Regions from separate parts of the Cellulomonas sp. P22 genome, predicted to be linked through region 1. Evidence: predicted binding sites of a transcription regulator. Region 1 holds the regulator's gene; the other holds the start of a gene.
What was found. Region 1 encodes LexA, which represses DNA repair genes until DNA is damaged. Its sites were predicted from a motif close to TCGAACANNTGTTCGA; they were not measured.

Region 1 (6,502 bases):
CGAGCAGCGCCTCGCGCGCTACGCCCTCCCCCGCGAGCTCGTCATCGTCGCCGACCTGCCGCGCTCCCAGATCGGCAAGGTCATGCGGCGCGTCGTGCGCGAACGCGTCATGGGCGGCGCCTGACCGACGCACCCACCCACGAACGAGGGCCTTGTCCGTCCGGTGGTCCCGGACGGGCAAGGCCCTCGTTCGTCAGAGGTCACACCGGCAGGTGCCGCGCCCACCAGGTCAGGACGTGCTCGAAGCGCGCCTTGCGGTGGCTCGGACGCCCCGACCGCGTCAGCTCGTGCCCCTCGCCCGGGAACAGCAGCAGCTCGGACTCGACGCCACGACGCTTCAGCTCGACGAACCAGCGCTGGCCCTGCTCGACCGGGCACCGCCAGTCCTGCTCGGAGTGGATCACGAGCGTGGGCGTCTGGACGCGCGCGACCTGCGCCATCGGCGACTGCGCGGCCAGCGCCGCAGCCTCCTCGGGCGTTCCGCCGTCGCCGAGGTAGGACAGCCCGAAGAACCAGCCGATGTCGCTCGACCCCACGAAGCTGACCGGGTCCAGGAAGCCACGCTCGACGATCGCCGCCGCGAACCGGTCGGTCCGCGTCGTCAGCCACGCCGTGAGGTAGCCCCCGTACGAGCCGCCCATCACGCCCACCCGGGCGCCGTCGAGCGCTGGGTCCTCGAGGGCGGCGCCGAGCAGCGCGAGCACGTCGTCCGTGTCGACGGTGCCGAAGCCCTTCGTGATGGCCCGGCCGTGCGCGGCGCCGTAGCCGGCCGACCCGCGCGGGTTGCCGTACACGACCGCGTACCCGGCCTCGGCGAGCACCTGCACCTCGTCGAACAGGCCGTGCGTGTACTGCGCGTACGGACCACCGTGGATCATCAGGATCGTCGGGTGCGGACCGGTTCCGTACCGCGCAGGATCCGGGTGCACCACCCAGCCGTACACGGGGTAGCCGTCGGGAGCCGTCGCGTCGAGCTCGACCGGCACGCGCACGCGTCCCGTGGCCCGCAGCGGCTCGGACAGGTCGGTGACCTCGCGGGACAGCCCCGTCACCAGGTCGACGACGAGCACGTCGCCCGAGGTGCCCGGGCCGGCCGACGTCACGACCACGCGCCCGGCATCCGGCACGAGAGCCGCACCCTGCACCACGTGCGGCGCACCGAGCACCACGCGCAGCTCGCCGTCGCTCAGCTCGCCGCCGCTCAGCTCGCCGTCGTGCACCGCGACCAGCTCGACGGCACCGCGGCTCAGCTCTCCGACGAGCACCTCGTCGCCCGCCGGGACCAGCACGCCGGGGGTCAGGTCGACCGCCTCGGCGTCCGTCAGGCGGCGCGGCGCGCCCACGGCCGTCGGGCCGTCCTCGTCGGCGACGAGGTCGAGCACGAACAGGCCGGTCTGAGCGGCGACGAACTCCCGCCCGTCCGGGCCCATGTCCTGGGCGAGCAGCCACAGCCGGCTGCCGTCCGCGGCGGGCACCACCGTCGCCACCGCGAGGTCGCTGCCCGCGCCCGCGGTGGTGAGCTGACGCGGTGCACCCGGGGTCCGGGCGTCGACGACCACGGCGTCGACCCGCAGGTCCTCGTCCCGGCCCTCGTGCACCGCGGCGACGGCCACGAGGTGCGCGCCGTCCGGCATCCAGCGGTGGCCGTCCACGTCGACGTCGCCGAGCGTGAGCTGGGTGCGGGCGGGAGCGACCGCCGAGCGGGCCGCGGGATCCTGCGGCACGTCGACGACCATGACGTGCTGACGCCGGTCCGTGCCGAAGCCCAGGCCGTCGTGCCGGTACTGGAACGTGGTGATGTGGCGCGGGGCCTCGGCGCCCGCATCGCCGCCCGCCACGTACCGCCCGTCGTCGGGCACCCGAGCGAGGTAGGCGATGCGGGTGCCGTCTGGCGAGAACCGGGGGGTCGAGGCTCCGAGCGGCTCCTCGGTGAGCGCCACCGGCTCACCACCGGCGACCTCGACGACGTGGACCTGCGGACGTCCTTGCGGCTCGGCGCGCACGAAAGCGACCCAGCGGCCGTCGGGCGAGACGTCGGGGGACGTGTCACGGTGCCCGCGGGTGAGCCTGCGGGGTGCGGACGCGCCGTCGAGGCCGACGACCCACAGCTGCCCGGTGTACTCGTCGGCCTCCAGGTCGGGACCGACCACCGAGATGACGGCGTGCCTCCCGTCGGGCAGCACGGCAGGGGTTCCAGGGGTGCGCAGAAGCGTCAGGTCGTCGGGGATCACGCTCCGCAACCTATGCCTGCGCGCACGACGGAGAAAAATGTCCGTCTCACGGCCGCCTCGAGCGACGACCGTGGGCGACGCGCCGCGACCTGAGGGGTGTCAGTCCTGCTCGGACCGTGCGTCGCCCGCCGCCGGACCCGTCTCGTCGGTCGCCGCGGCGACCTCGTGCTCGGCCCGCAGCACCGTGATGGCGGCCTCGAAGTCCTCGAGCGAGCTGAATGCCTGGTACACGCTCGCGAACCGCAGGTAGGCGACCTCGTCGAGCTCGCGGAGCGGACCCAGGATGGTCAGGCCGATCTCGTAGGCGTCGAGCTCGGCGCTGCCGCTCGCGCGGATGGTCTCCTCGACGCGCTGCGCGAGCAGAGCGAGGTCGTCCTCGCTCACGGGCCGCCCCTGGCAGGCCTTGCGCACCCCGTTGACGACCTTCTCCCGACTGAAGGGCTCGGTCACCCCCGAGCGCTTGACGACCGACAGGCTCGCGGTCTCGACGGTGGTGAAGCGCCGGTTGCACTGCGGGCACTGACGGCGCCGCCGGATCGACGCACCGTCGTCCGAGGTGCGGGAGTCGACGACCCTCGAGTCGCCGTGCCGACAGAACGGGCAGTGCACAGGTGGCTCCTCGCCGGTAGGCCCGCCGCCCGTGGGCGACCGCAGACCGGTTGATGATGCGCCGCACAGGGGGCGCGACGTCCTGACGTCTTGACAGACGTCGAGAAGCAACATATGTCGTCGGGTCGTCGGCCTGCAAGGTGGCCGCTCACCGGGCCGTGCACCGCGGCACCGCGCTGCGGACGCGCCGTTCAACGCTCCGTGGGAAGCAGGATCTGCTGCCCCGACATCAGGCCGGCGCCGTCGAGCCCGTTGAGCTCGACGAGCTCGAGGATGACGTCCCGGACGTCCTCCCCCGGACCGGCCACGTCTGCGGCGATCTGCCAGAAGGTGTCCCCCGCCATCACGGTGTAGCTCTCGAGGGCGGGCGGCGGCGCGTCGGCGACGGCGCGCGTACCGATGAGGCCCACCAGGCTCACGACCACGAGCGACAGCACCGCCACGACCCAGCGACCGCGCGTGGTCAGTCGCAGCGGAGCGCCGGTGTCGAGCGAGACGCGCTCCCGGGCGCTGAGACCGTCCCGCTCGGCCCGGCCCGCGCCACGCGGGACCAGCGACCCGGCGAACGCCTCACCACGGACGGCCACGGGGCCGATCACCATCGTGCTCACCGGAACCACCTCTCGTCGGACCATCTCGGTCGCTCGAACACCTGTACGTCGAACGCTTGTACGATGTCTACCACTCGCCGGGAGGAGATGTCGAGACTCGCTCGAACAGATGTTTGATCGAACGGGTCCGCTCCCCTAGGCTGGCGCCACAGGTGACAGGGCATCACGAGGCACCGACACGGACACCCGGTCGGCGCAACGGCCCCGCGACAGCGCCACACGGACGAGTGAGCTTTGGGGAGGCCAACGGTGGGCAACGACGGCAGCACGGTCCAGGACGGCCCGGCACGGGCGCCGGGCACGACGACGGCCACCGTCCGTTCGCTCCCGGCCGCTCCCCCCGATGACGAGCTGACCCCGCGCCAGCGGCTCGTGCTCGACACCGTCCGCTCGTCGGTCGAGCTGCGCGGGTACCCGCCGAGCATGCGGGAGATCGGCGAGGCCGTCGGTCTCACGAGCCCGTCGAGCGTCAAGCACCAGCTCACCACGCTCGAGCGCAAGGGCTACCTGCGACGCGACCCGCACCGCCCGCGCGCGATCGAGGTCGTGCAGGCCGACGACTCGCGCGGCGTGCAGCGCTGGTCGCCGGCGACCTCGGCAGGCTTCGGCGACGAAGACACGGCCGCGCGCGACAGCACCCCGACGCCGTCCTACGTCCCCGTCGTGGGTCGGATCGCCGCCGGTGGTCCGATCCTCGCCGAGCAGGTCGTCGAGGACGTGTTCCCGCTGCCGCGCCAGCTCGTGGGCGACGGCGAGCTGTTCCTGCTCAAGGTCGCGGGCGACTCGATGATCGACGCCGCGATCTGCGACGGCGACTGGGTCGTGGTCCGCCGTCAGCCGGTGGCCGAGAACGGCGAGATCGTGGCCGCGATGATCGACGGCGAGGCGACCGTCAAGACGTTCAAGCAGAGCGAGGGACACGTGTGGCTGCTGCCGCACAACCCCGCGTACTCCCCGATCCCGGGCGACGACGCCCAGGTCCTGGGGCGCGTCGTGAGCGTGCTGCGCAGCCTCTGAGCCGAGCGGACCGCCCGAGCCCACCCCGTCGAACCTGCACCGGTCCGACGGGGTGCGAGCGACGCCCGGCTCCGGAAGGCTGTGCAGACGGGCCCGCACCCGGGCCCGAGAGCTGAGGAGGGTCGGCATGCCCGGACGCATCAGAGACCCTGGGCCGAGCGTCAAGGACAAGGAGCTCTACGAGCGCCTGCGCGCGGAGGGTGACAGCAAGGAGAAGTCGGCACGCATCGCCAACACCGCCGCCGACACCTCACGCAGCGCTGTCGCCCGCAGAGGCGGCGAGGCCGGCTCGTACGACGGCTGGACGGTGAGCCGGCTGCGCGAGCGTGCGGCCGAGCTCGGCATCGCGGGTCGGTCGTCGATGCGCAAGGACGAGCTCATTCAGGCGCTTCGCACCCACTGAGCGCCGGCGCCGCGCCTGTCGGGCCCCAGCGCCGGCCCGAGCGCCGCCGCGCGCTACAGGCCGAACCGCCGCGCGACGGCCTTGAGCGCCTCGGCCGAACGACGCAGCCCCGCGAGCTCGTCGGAGGACATCGGGATCTCGAGCTGCTCGCCCACCCCGAGACCGCCCACCAGCGCCGGCACCGACAGGCACACGTCCGAGATGCCGTGGAAGTCGCTGAGCAGCGACGAGACGGGCAGGATCCGCTGCTCGTCCTTGAGCACGGCCTCGATGATGCGGGAGCCCGCGAGGGCGACGGCGTAGTTCGTGGCGCCCTTGCCCTCGATGATGCGGTAGGCCGACTCGACGACCTCGCGCGCGATCCCCTCGCGCACGTCCTCGGTCAGCGGTCCGCGCCCGCCGATGCCGTTCCAGTCGAGGAGGGGAACCGCGCCGATCGTCGCCGAGCTCCACAGGGGCAGCTCGGTGTCCCCGTGCTCGCCCGCGATGTACGCGTGCACGTTCTGCACCGCGACCCCGGTGTGCTGCGCGATGAGGTAGCGCAGCCGGGAGGAGTCGAGCACCGTGCCCGAGCCGAAGAGCTGGTTGGAGGGCAGGCCGGACATCTTGAGCGCCGCGTAGGTGACGATGTCGACCGGGTTGGTGACCATCACGTAGACGGCGTTCGGCGCGACCTCGACCAGGCCCGGGAGGATCTTGCCGACGAGGGAGATCGTGGCCTCGGCGAGGTCGATGCGGGTCTGGCCGGGCTTCTGCTTCGCGCCGGCGGTGACGACCACGACGTCGGCGTCGGCGCACACAGCGATGTCGTCCGAGCCGATCACGTCGGCCATCGGCATGAACTGGATCCCGTGCCCCAGATCGAGAGCCTCCGCCTCGACCTTCGCCTTGTTGATGTCGTACAGCGCCACCGTCCGGGCTGCGCCCCGCATGAGCGCGGCGTACGCCATGGTCGAACCGACCGCGCCCGCACCCACGACCGCGAGCTTGCTCGTGCGCCGCTGGGGGCCTGCCGGGGTGCTCGGGAAGCCCAGGTCGTCACTCTCGTCGCTCGCGCTCACGCGTCCTCCTCCACCGGTGGGCCGAATCGCCCGCACGGCACCGTGGTGCCGTCCGACCAGGCTAGTTGCTGACGGACGAAACCGCGTCGAGCCGGCGGAGGGCGGCCAGCGCGACCTCCCGGTCGGTGGTCCGCCAGAACTCCGGCAGCGACCGGGCGAGGAACTCGCCGTAGCGCGCGGTCGCGAGCCGCGGGTCGAGCATCGCGACGACGCCACGGTCGGTGGTCGAGCGGATCAGCCGCCCGGCGCCCTGCGCGAGCAGCAGCGCGGCGTGCGTCGCGGACACCGACATGAAGCCGTTGCCACCGGCCGCCGCGACCGCGTCGGACCGGGCCGACCGCACCGGGTCGTCGGGGCGCGGGAACGGGATGCGGTCGATCAGCACGAGCTGGCACGCGGGCCCGGGCACGTCGACGCCCTGCCACAGCGACAGGGTGCCGAAGAGGCAGGTCTTCTCGTCCGCCGCGAACGCCTGGACGAGCGTCGGGAGCTGGTCGTCGCCCTGAGCGAGCACCGGGACGTCGAGGCGCTCGCGCATCGCCTGAGCCACGGCGTCGGCGGCGCGGCGGG
Region 2 (6,502 bases), on a different contig from region 1:
GCGGCCCGGCCCGCCGGGGAACAGCGAGTCGCCCGTGAACAGGTGCGTGCGGCCGGGCACCGCACCGTCGGCGCGGGCGTCCGCGGGTTCGCGGTAGGCCAGGGCGACCGAGCCGGGAGTGTGGCCGCGCAGGCCGATGACGTCGAGGACCACGTCGCCGAACGTCACGGTCGCCCCGTCGTGCAGGCGCTCGTGCACGGGGACGCCCGCCTCGACCGAGATCGCGTGCGCGTCGTCGGCCCCTGCGCAGGTGAGCGCCCCCGTGACCGCCACGACCGACGCCAGGGCGCCCAGGTGGTCGCGGTGCCGGTGCGTCGTGACGACCGTGTCGAGGCGCGCGGTGGCCGAGCCCTCCCGCACGAGATCGAGCAGCCGGTCCGCGTCGGCCGCGGCGTCGACGAGCAGCTGGGCGCCGGTGCGGCGGCAGGTCAGCAGGTAGGCGTTGTTGTCCATGCCGCCCACGGACGCCTTGCGGACGGTCAGCGCGTCGAGCTCGCGCACGTCGGCGGGGCCGCCCGCCCGCACGTCACCGGTGTAGCCCATGGTCGTCCTCACTGCTCCGTGTCCCGCTCGGGGGTGCGCCCGGCCGCCGCTGCCGCGGCACGTCGGCCCTGCCGCGCGAGCGCGAGCTCGTGGCTGTGCGCGGCACGCACGAGCGCGAGATGGCTCAGCGCCTGCGGGAAGTTTCCCACCATCCGTCGGCCCACCGGGTCGTACTGCTCGGCGAAGAGGCCCACGTCGTTGCCGATCCCGACGAGCCGGTCCAGCACCGCCGTCGCCTCGTCGAGCCGGTCGCTGCGCGCGAGCGCGTCTGCCAGCCAGAACGAGCAGGCCAGGAACGGAAACTCGACCCCGGGCATGCCGTCGTCGGTCCGCCCGGTGCGGTACCGCAGCAGCAGCCCGGGGGAGACCTCGAGCTCGCGGCGCACAGCGGCGATCGTGCCCTGGACGCGCGGGTCGTCGGCCGGGAGGAAGTCGACCTGGAGCATCTGGAGCAGCGCCGCGTCGGTGTGCTCGGCCCCGTAGTGCTGGACGAAGGTTCCGCGCTCGGCGTCGTACCCGTGAGCCAGCACGTCCGCGCGGATCGCCGCGCGCTCGGCGCGCCACCGCGTGACCGGCCCCGGCAGGCCGTGCTGCTCGACCGCGCGCACGGCCCGGTCGAGCGCAGCCCACGCCATGATCTTCGAGTGCGTGAAGTGCTGGGGGTCGCCGCGCACCTCCCAGATGCCACGGTCGGGCTCGCGCCAGTGGGTCGCGAGCTCCGCGACGAGGTGCTGCTGCATCGACCAGGAGTCGGTCGTCTCGGTCAGACCAGCCTCCCGCGCGAGCTGCAGCGCGCACATGACCCCGCCGAGCACGTCGTTCTGCACCTGGTCGACGGCCCCGTTGCCGATCCGCACCGGTCGTGAGGCCGCGTAGCCGGGCAGGTGGTCGAGGGTCGCCTCGGGCAGGTCCCTGCGCCCATCGGAGCCGTAGACGATCTGCAGGTCGGCGGGGCGACCGGCGACCGCACGCAGCAGCCAGTCGCGCCACGCGGTCGCCTCCTCGCGGTAGCCGTTCTCGAGCAGCGCCTCGAGCGTGAGGGCGGCGTCGCGCAGCCAGCAGTAGCGGTAGTCCCAGTTCCGCTCGCCGCCGAACACCTCGGGCAGGGACGTCGTGGGCGCGGCGACGATGCCGCCGGTCTCGGCGTCGGTCAGCAGGCGCAGCACGAGCAGCGAGCGGACCACGGCGGCGCGGTGCGGCCCGTGGTAGTCGCAGCGGCGCGCCCAGCGACCCCAGCGCTGACGGGTCGAGGCGAGCCGGTCGGTGATCGACAGCCGGCGGGGGACGGGGCGCCACGAGTGCGTCCACGTCGAGGCGAGCTCGACGAACTGCCCCTCGGTGAGCTCGAAGTCGTCGCGGTGCGCACGCCCCTCGGCCCGCGGCAGCCGGTTGCCGCGCAGCACCAGCGAGTCGGGGCCGGCGATCGCCCGGATGGTGTCGTACCCGTCGGGGTCGCGCACGTGGTGCACCCACGGCTCGATGGTCCCGTAGCCGAAGCGCACCACCCACTCGTGGCGCACGGTCACGGTGCCCTCGAGGCACTCGATGCGCCGCACCAGGTCGGCCCGCCCGTCACCGAGCGGCATCGCCTCGGTCACGAGCGCGGTCCCGGTGGGCGAGGCGTAGGTGGTCTGCAGCACGAACGAGTCGCCGAGGTAGGTGCGCGTGACCTCGGTCGCGTCGGGCACTGTCAGCAGCCAGCGGCCGTGCGTCGGACCGCCGAGCAGCGCCGCGAAGCACGCGGGCGAGTCGAACTGCGGGAAGCACAGCCAGTCGACCGACCCGCGGAGCGAGACGAGGGCCGCTGTGCTCCCGTCGCCCAGCACCGCGTACTCCGAGATCGGCACGGTCGGCGGCGTCATCCCCCCATCATCGTCCGAGGCAGGCGCCGGTGCGGCACTGTGGGCAGTGCCACATTTCGAACACGTGTGCGGATGTCAGGTGACCGTCCTACCATGTCCGGGTGAATGATCGACTCATCGTGCAAGGCGCCCGTGAGCACAACCTGCGCAACGTTGACATCGACCTCCCGCGTGACGCGCTCGTCGTGTTCACCGGGCTGTCGGGGTCGGGCAAGTCCTCCCTCGCGTTCGACACGATCTTCGCCGAGGGCCAGCGGCGCTACGTCGAGTCGCTCTCGGCGTACGCCCGCCAGTTCCTCGGTCAGATGGAAAAGCCCGACGTCGACTTCATCGAGGGGCTCTCGCCCGCGGTGTCGATCGACCAGAAGTCGACGAACCGCAACCCGCGCTCGACCGTCGGCACCATCACCGAGGTCTACGACTACCTGCGCCTGCTGTTCGCGCGCGCGGGCACCCAGTTCTGCCCGGTGTGCGGCGAGCAGGTCACGGCCCAGACGCCGCAGCAGATCGTCGACCGCCTGCTCGAGCTGCCCGAGGGCACGCGGTACCAGGTGCTGGCGCCGGTGATCCGCGGGCGCAAGGGCGAGTACGCAGAGATGTTCAAGGAGCTGCAGTCCAAGGGCTTCGCGCGTGCCCGCGTCGACGGCGAGGTCGTGCAGCTCACCGACCCGCCCGCCCTGGAGAAGAAGCTCAAGCACGACATCGAGGTCGTCGTCGACCGGCTGGTGGCCCGGGAGGGCGTCCAGCGACGTCTGACCGACTCGGTCGAGACGGCGCTCAGCCTGGCCGGGGGCCTCCTGGTGGTCGAGATGGTCGACGCCGACAAGGACGACCCCGAGCGCGAGCGCCGGTTCTCCGAGCACCGGGCCTGCCCGAACGACCACCAGCTCACGCTCGAGGAGATCGAGCCGCGCACGTTCTCCTTCAACGCGCCGTACGGCGCATGCCCTGAGTGCACGGGCATCGGTTCACGCCTCGAGGTGGACACCGACCTGATCGTCCCGGACGAGGACCTCTCGCTCGCCGAGGGGGCCGTGGCGCCCTGGTCGCAGGCGTCGAGCGAGTACTTCACGCGCGTGCTCAGCGCGCTGGCCAGCGACCTGGGCTTCTCGATGGACGTGCCGTGGCGAGCCCTGCCCGAGCGGGCCAAGAAGGCGGTGCTGTACGGCGAGAACCACGAGGTCCACGTCCGGTACAAGAACCGCTGGGGTCGGGAGCGGCAGTACTCGACCGGTTTCGAGGGCGCTGTCACGTTCATCGAGCGGCGCCACAAGGAGACCGAGTCCGACTGGAGCAAGGAGCGGTACGAGGCCTACATGCGCGAGGTCCCGTGCCCGGTCTGCCAGGGTGCGCGGCTCAAGCCCGAGGTGCTCGCGGTGCGGGTCGGCGGCCTGTCGATCGCCGAGATCTGCGACCTGCCGATCCGGGCCGCCCGTGACTTCCTCGACGACCTGCAGCTCGGCGAGCGCGAGCGCGCGATCGCGGTCGAGGTGCTCAAGGAGATCCAGGCCCGCCTCGGCTTCCTGCTCGACGTCGGGCTCGACTACCTGTCGCTGTCCCGGCCCGCCGCGACGCTCTCCGGCGGGGAGGCCCAGCGCATCCGGCTGGCGACGCAGATCGGCTCCGGGCTGGTGGGCGTGCTGTACGTCCTCGACGAGCCCAGCATCGGCCTGCACCAGCGGGACAACCGTCGGCTCATCGAGACGCTGACGCGGCTGCGCGACCTGGGCAACACGCTCATCGTCGTGGAGCACGACGAGGACACGATCCGCGCCGCCGACTGGATCGTCGACATCGGCCCCGGCGCGGGGGAGCACGGCGGCCACGTGGTGCACTCGGGCGACTTCGCGGGGCTGCTCGCGTCGCCTGACTCGGTCACCGGCGCCTACCTGTCGGGTCGTCGCGCGATCCCGATGCCGGCCGAGCGCCGGGCGATCGACCCGGCGCGCGCCGTCACCGTGGTCGGCGCGCGGGAGCACAACCTGCGCGGCATCGACGTGACGTTCCCCCTCGGCACCCTCACGGCGGTCACGGGCGTCTCGGGGTCGGGCAAGTCGACGCTGGTCAACTCGATCCTCTACACCGTGCTCGCGAACGAGCTCAACGGCGCCCGCCAGGTCGCCGGCCGGCACAAGCGCGTGACCGGGATGGAGAACCTGGACAAGGTCGTGCACGTGGACCAGGGGCCCATCGGGCGCACGCCGCGCTCGAACCCGGCCACCTACACGGGGGTCTGGGACCGGATCCGCAAGCTGTTCGCCGAGACGACCGAGGCGAAGGTCCGGGGCTACGGGCCCGGCCGGTTCTCGTTCAACGTCAAGGGCGGGCGCTGCGAGGCGTGCTCGGGCGACGGGACGCTCAAGATCGAGATGAACTTCCTGCCCGACGTGTACGTGCCGTGCGAGGTCTGTCACGGGGCGCGCTACAACCGGGAGACCCTTGAGGTCCGGTTCAAGGGCAAGAACGTGGCCGACGTGCTCGACATGCCCATCGAGGAGGCGGCCGAGTTCTTCGCACCCTTCGCCGCGATCGCGCGCCACCTGAACACCCTCGTCGACGTCGGCCTCGGCTACGTGCGGCTCGGGCAGCCGGCCCCGACGCTCTCGGGCGGGGAGGCGCAGCGCGTCAAGCTCGCGACGGAGCTCGCGCGCCGGTCGACCGGCCGGACGATCTACGTGCTCGACGAGCCGACCACCGGTCTGCACTTCGAGGACATCCGCAGGCTGCTGGAGGTGCTCCAGTCGCTCGTCGACAAGGGCAACAGCGTGATCGTGATCGAGCACAACCTCGACGTGATCAAGAACGCCGACTGGGTCATCGACATGGGGCCCGAGGGTGGCAGCGGCGGCGGCCTGGTGATCGCCGAGGGCACGCCCGAGCACATCGCGACGGTCGAGGCGAGCCACACCGGGAGGTTCCTCGCCGAGGTGCTCGAGCCCGCGGCGGTCGCTGTCAGCGCCTGACGCGGGAGCCGACCACCACCGCTCGGGCGCTCCGCGACCTCAGCGTCCGGGCGTCGTCACGAGCGGCACCTCGCCCGTGCGCGGCGTCGACGGGACGCACCGCACGGGGAAGCTGACCGAGCGGGCGATGAAGCAGTGCTCGTGCGCGCGCTCGTGCAGCGCGTCGAGCCGAGCGTCGTCGACCGGGCCCCCGTCGTTCGCGTGCGCGCCGGGCACGAGGGTCACCACGGGGTGCAGCACCACCTCGGTGAACTGCCCGTGCCCGGCGGCCTCGACCCGCATGGTGCCCCGCGCGTGGTCGGTGTACCCGACGACCACCACGCCGTCGGCCGACGCGAGGTGCAGGAACCAGAGCATGTGGCACTGCGCGAGGGCCGCGACCAGCAGCTCCTCCGGGCTGTACCGGGCGGGGTCGCCGCGGAACGCGGGGTCGGCCGATCCGGGCAGCGGCGGCTTGTCACCGATCCGCACGTCGTGGTCGCGGCTGTAGGAGGTGTAGCTCGCGGTGCCGGACGCACCGGCTCCGGTCCAGACGACGTCGGCGGCGTACGTGTGCAGGGGGCCCATCGCGCCACGCTAGCCCGCGGCCCGCCGCGGTGCGTGCGTTCGGCGTCAGTCACGCGAACTACCCTCGTACCCATGGCCGATCCCGCCACCTACCGTCCCGCCCCCGGCGAGATCCCCGACTCCCCGGGCGTGTACCGCTTCCGGGACGAGCACGGCCGCGTCATCTACGTCGGCAAGGCGAAGAGCCTGCGGTCCCGGCTCAGCAGCTACTTCCAGGACGTCGCGGGCCTGCACCCGCGGACCCAGCAGATGGTCACGACCGCGGCGTCGGTGCAGTGGACTGTGGTCGGCACCGAGGTCGAGGCGCTCGCGCTCGAGTACTCCTGGATCAAGGAGTTCGACCCGCGGTTCAACGTCAAGTACCGCGACGACAAGTCCTACCCGTACCTCGCGGTCACCATGTCCGAGGAGTTCCCCCGCGTGCAGGTCATGCGGGGGGCCAAGCGTCCGGGGACCCGCTACTTCGGTCCGTACGGGCACGCCTGGGCGATCCGCGAGACCGTCGACCTGCTGCTGCGGGTGTTCCCCGTGCGCACGTGCTCGGCCGGGGTGTTCAAGCGCGCCCAC

Region 2: the regulator LexA is predicted to act here: its motif matches at 2,462-2,477, upstream of uvrA (excinuclease ABC subunit UvrA).

The regions. Positions count from the first base shown of each region.
Region 1 is NZ_JBISBW010000004.1:81,817-88,318, forward strand. It holds gene ACGIF2_RS04460 (AMP-binding protein) at 1-124, shown strand, start outside; gene ACGIF2_RS04465 (S9 family peptidase) at 201-2,231, opposite strand; gene nrdR (transcriptional regulator NrdR) at 2,331-2,840, opposite strand; gene ACGIF2_RS04475 (LysM peptidoglycan-binding domain-containing protein) at 3,032-3,442, opposite strand; gene lexA (transcriptional repressor LexA) at 3,701-4,468, shown strand; gene ACGIF2_RS04485 (Rho termination factor N-terminal domain-containing protein) at 4,596-4,871, shown strand; gene ACGIF2_RS04490 (L-lactate dehydrogenase) at 4,925-5,932, opposite strand; gene ACGIF2_RS04495 (ATP-dependent DNA helicase) at 5,994-6,502, opposite strand, start outside.
Region 2 is NZ_JBISBW010000002.1:309,528-316,029, reverse strand. It holds gene ACGIF2_RS02215 (MBL fold metallo-hydrolase) at 1-543, opposite strand, end outside; gene ACGIF2_RS02210 (glycoside hydrolase family 15 protein) at 552-2,405, opposite strand; gene uvrA (excinuclease ABC subunit UvrA) at 2,507-5,368, shown strand; gene ACGIF2_RS02200 (OsmC family protein) at 5,408-5,935, opposite strand; gene uvrC (excinuclease ABC subunit UvrC) at 6,008-6,502, shown strand, end outside.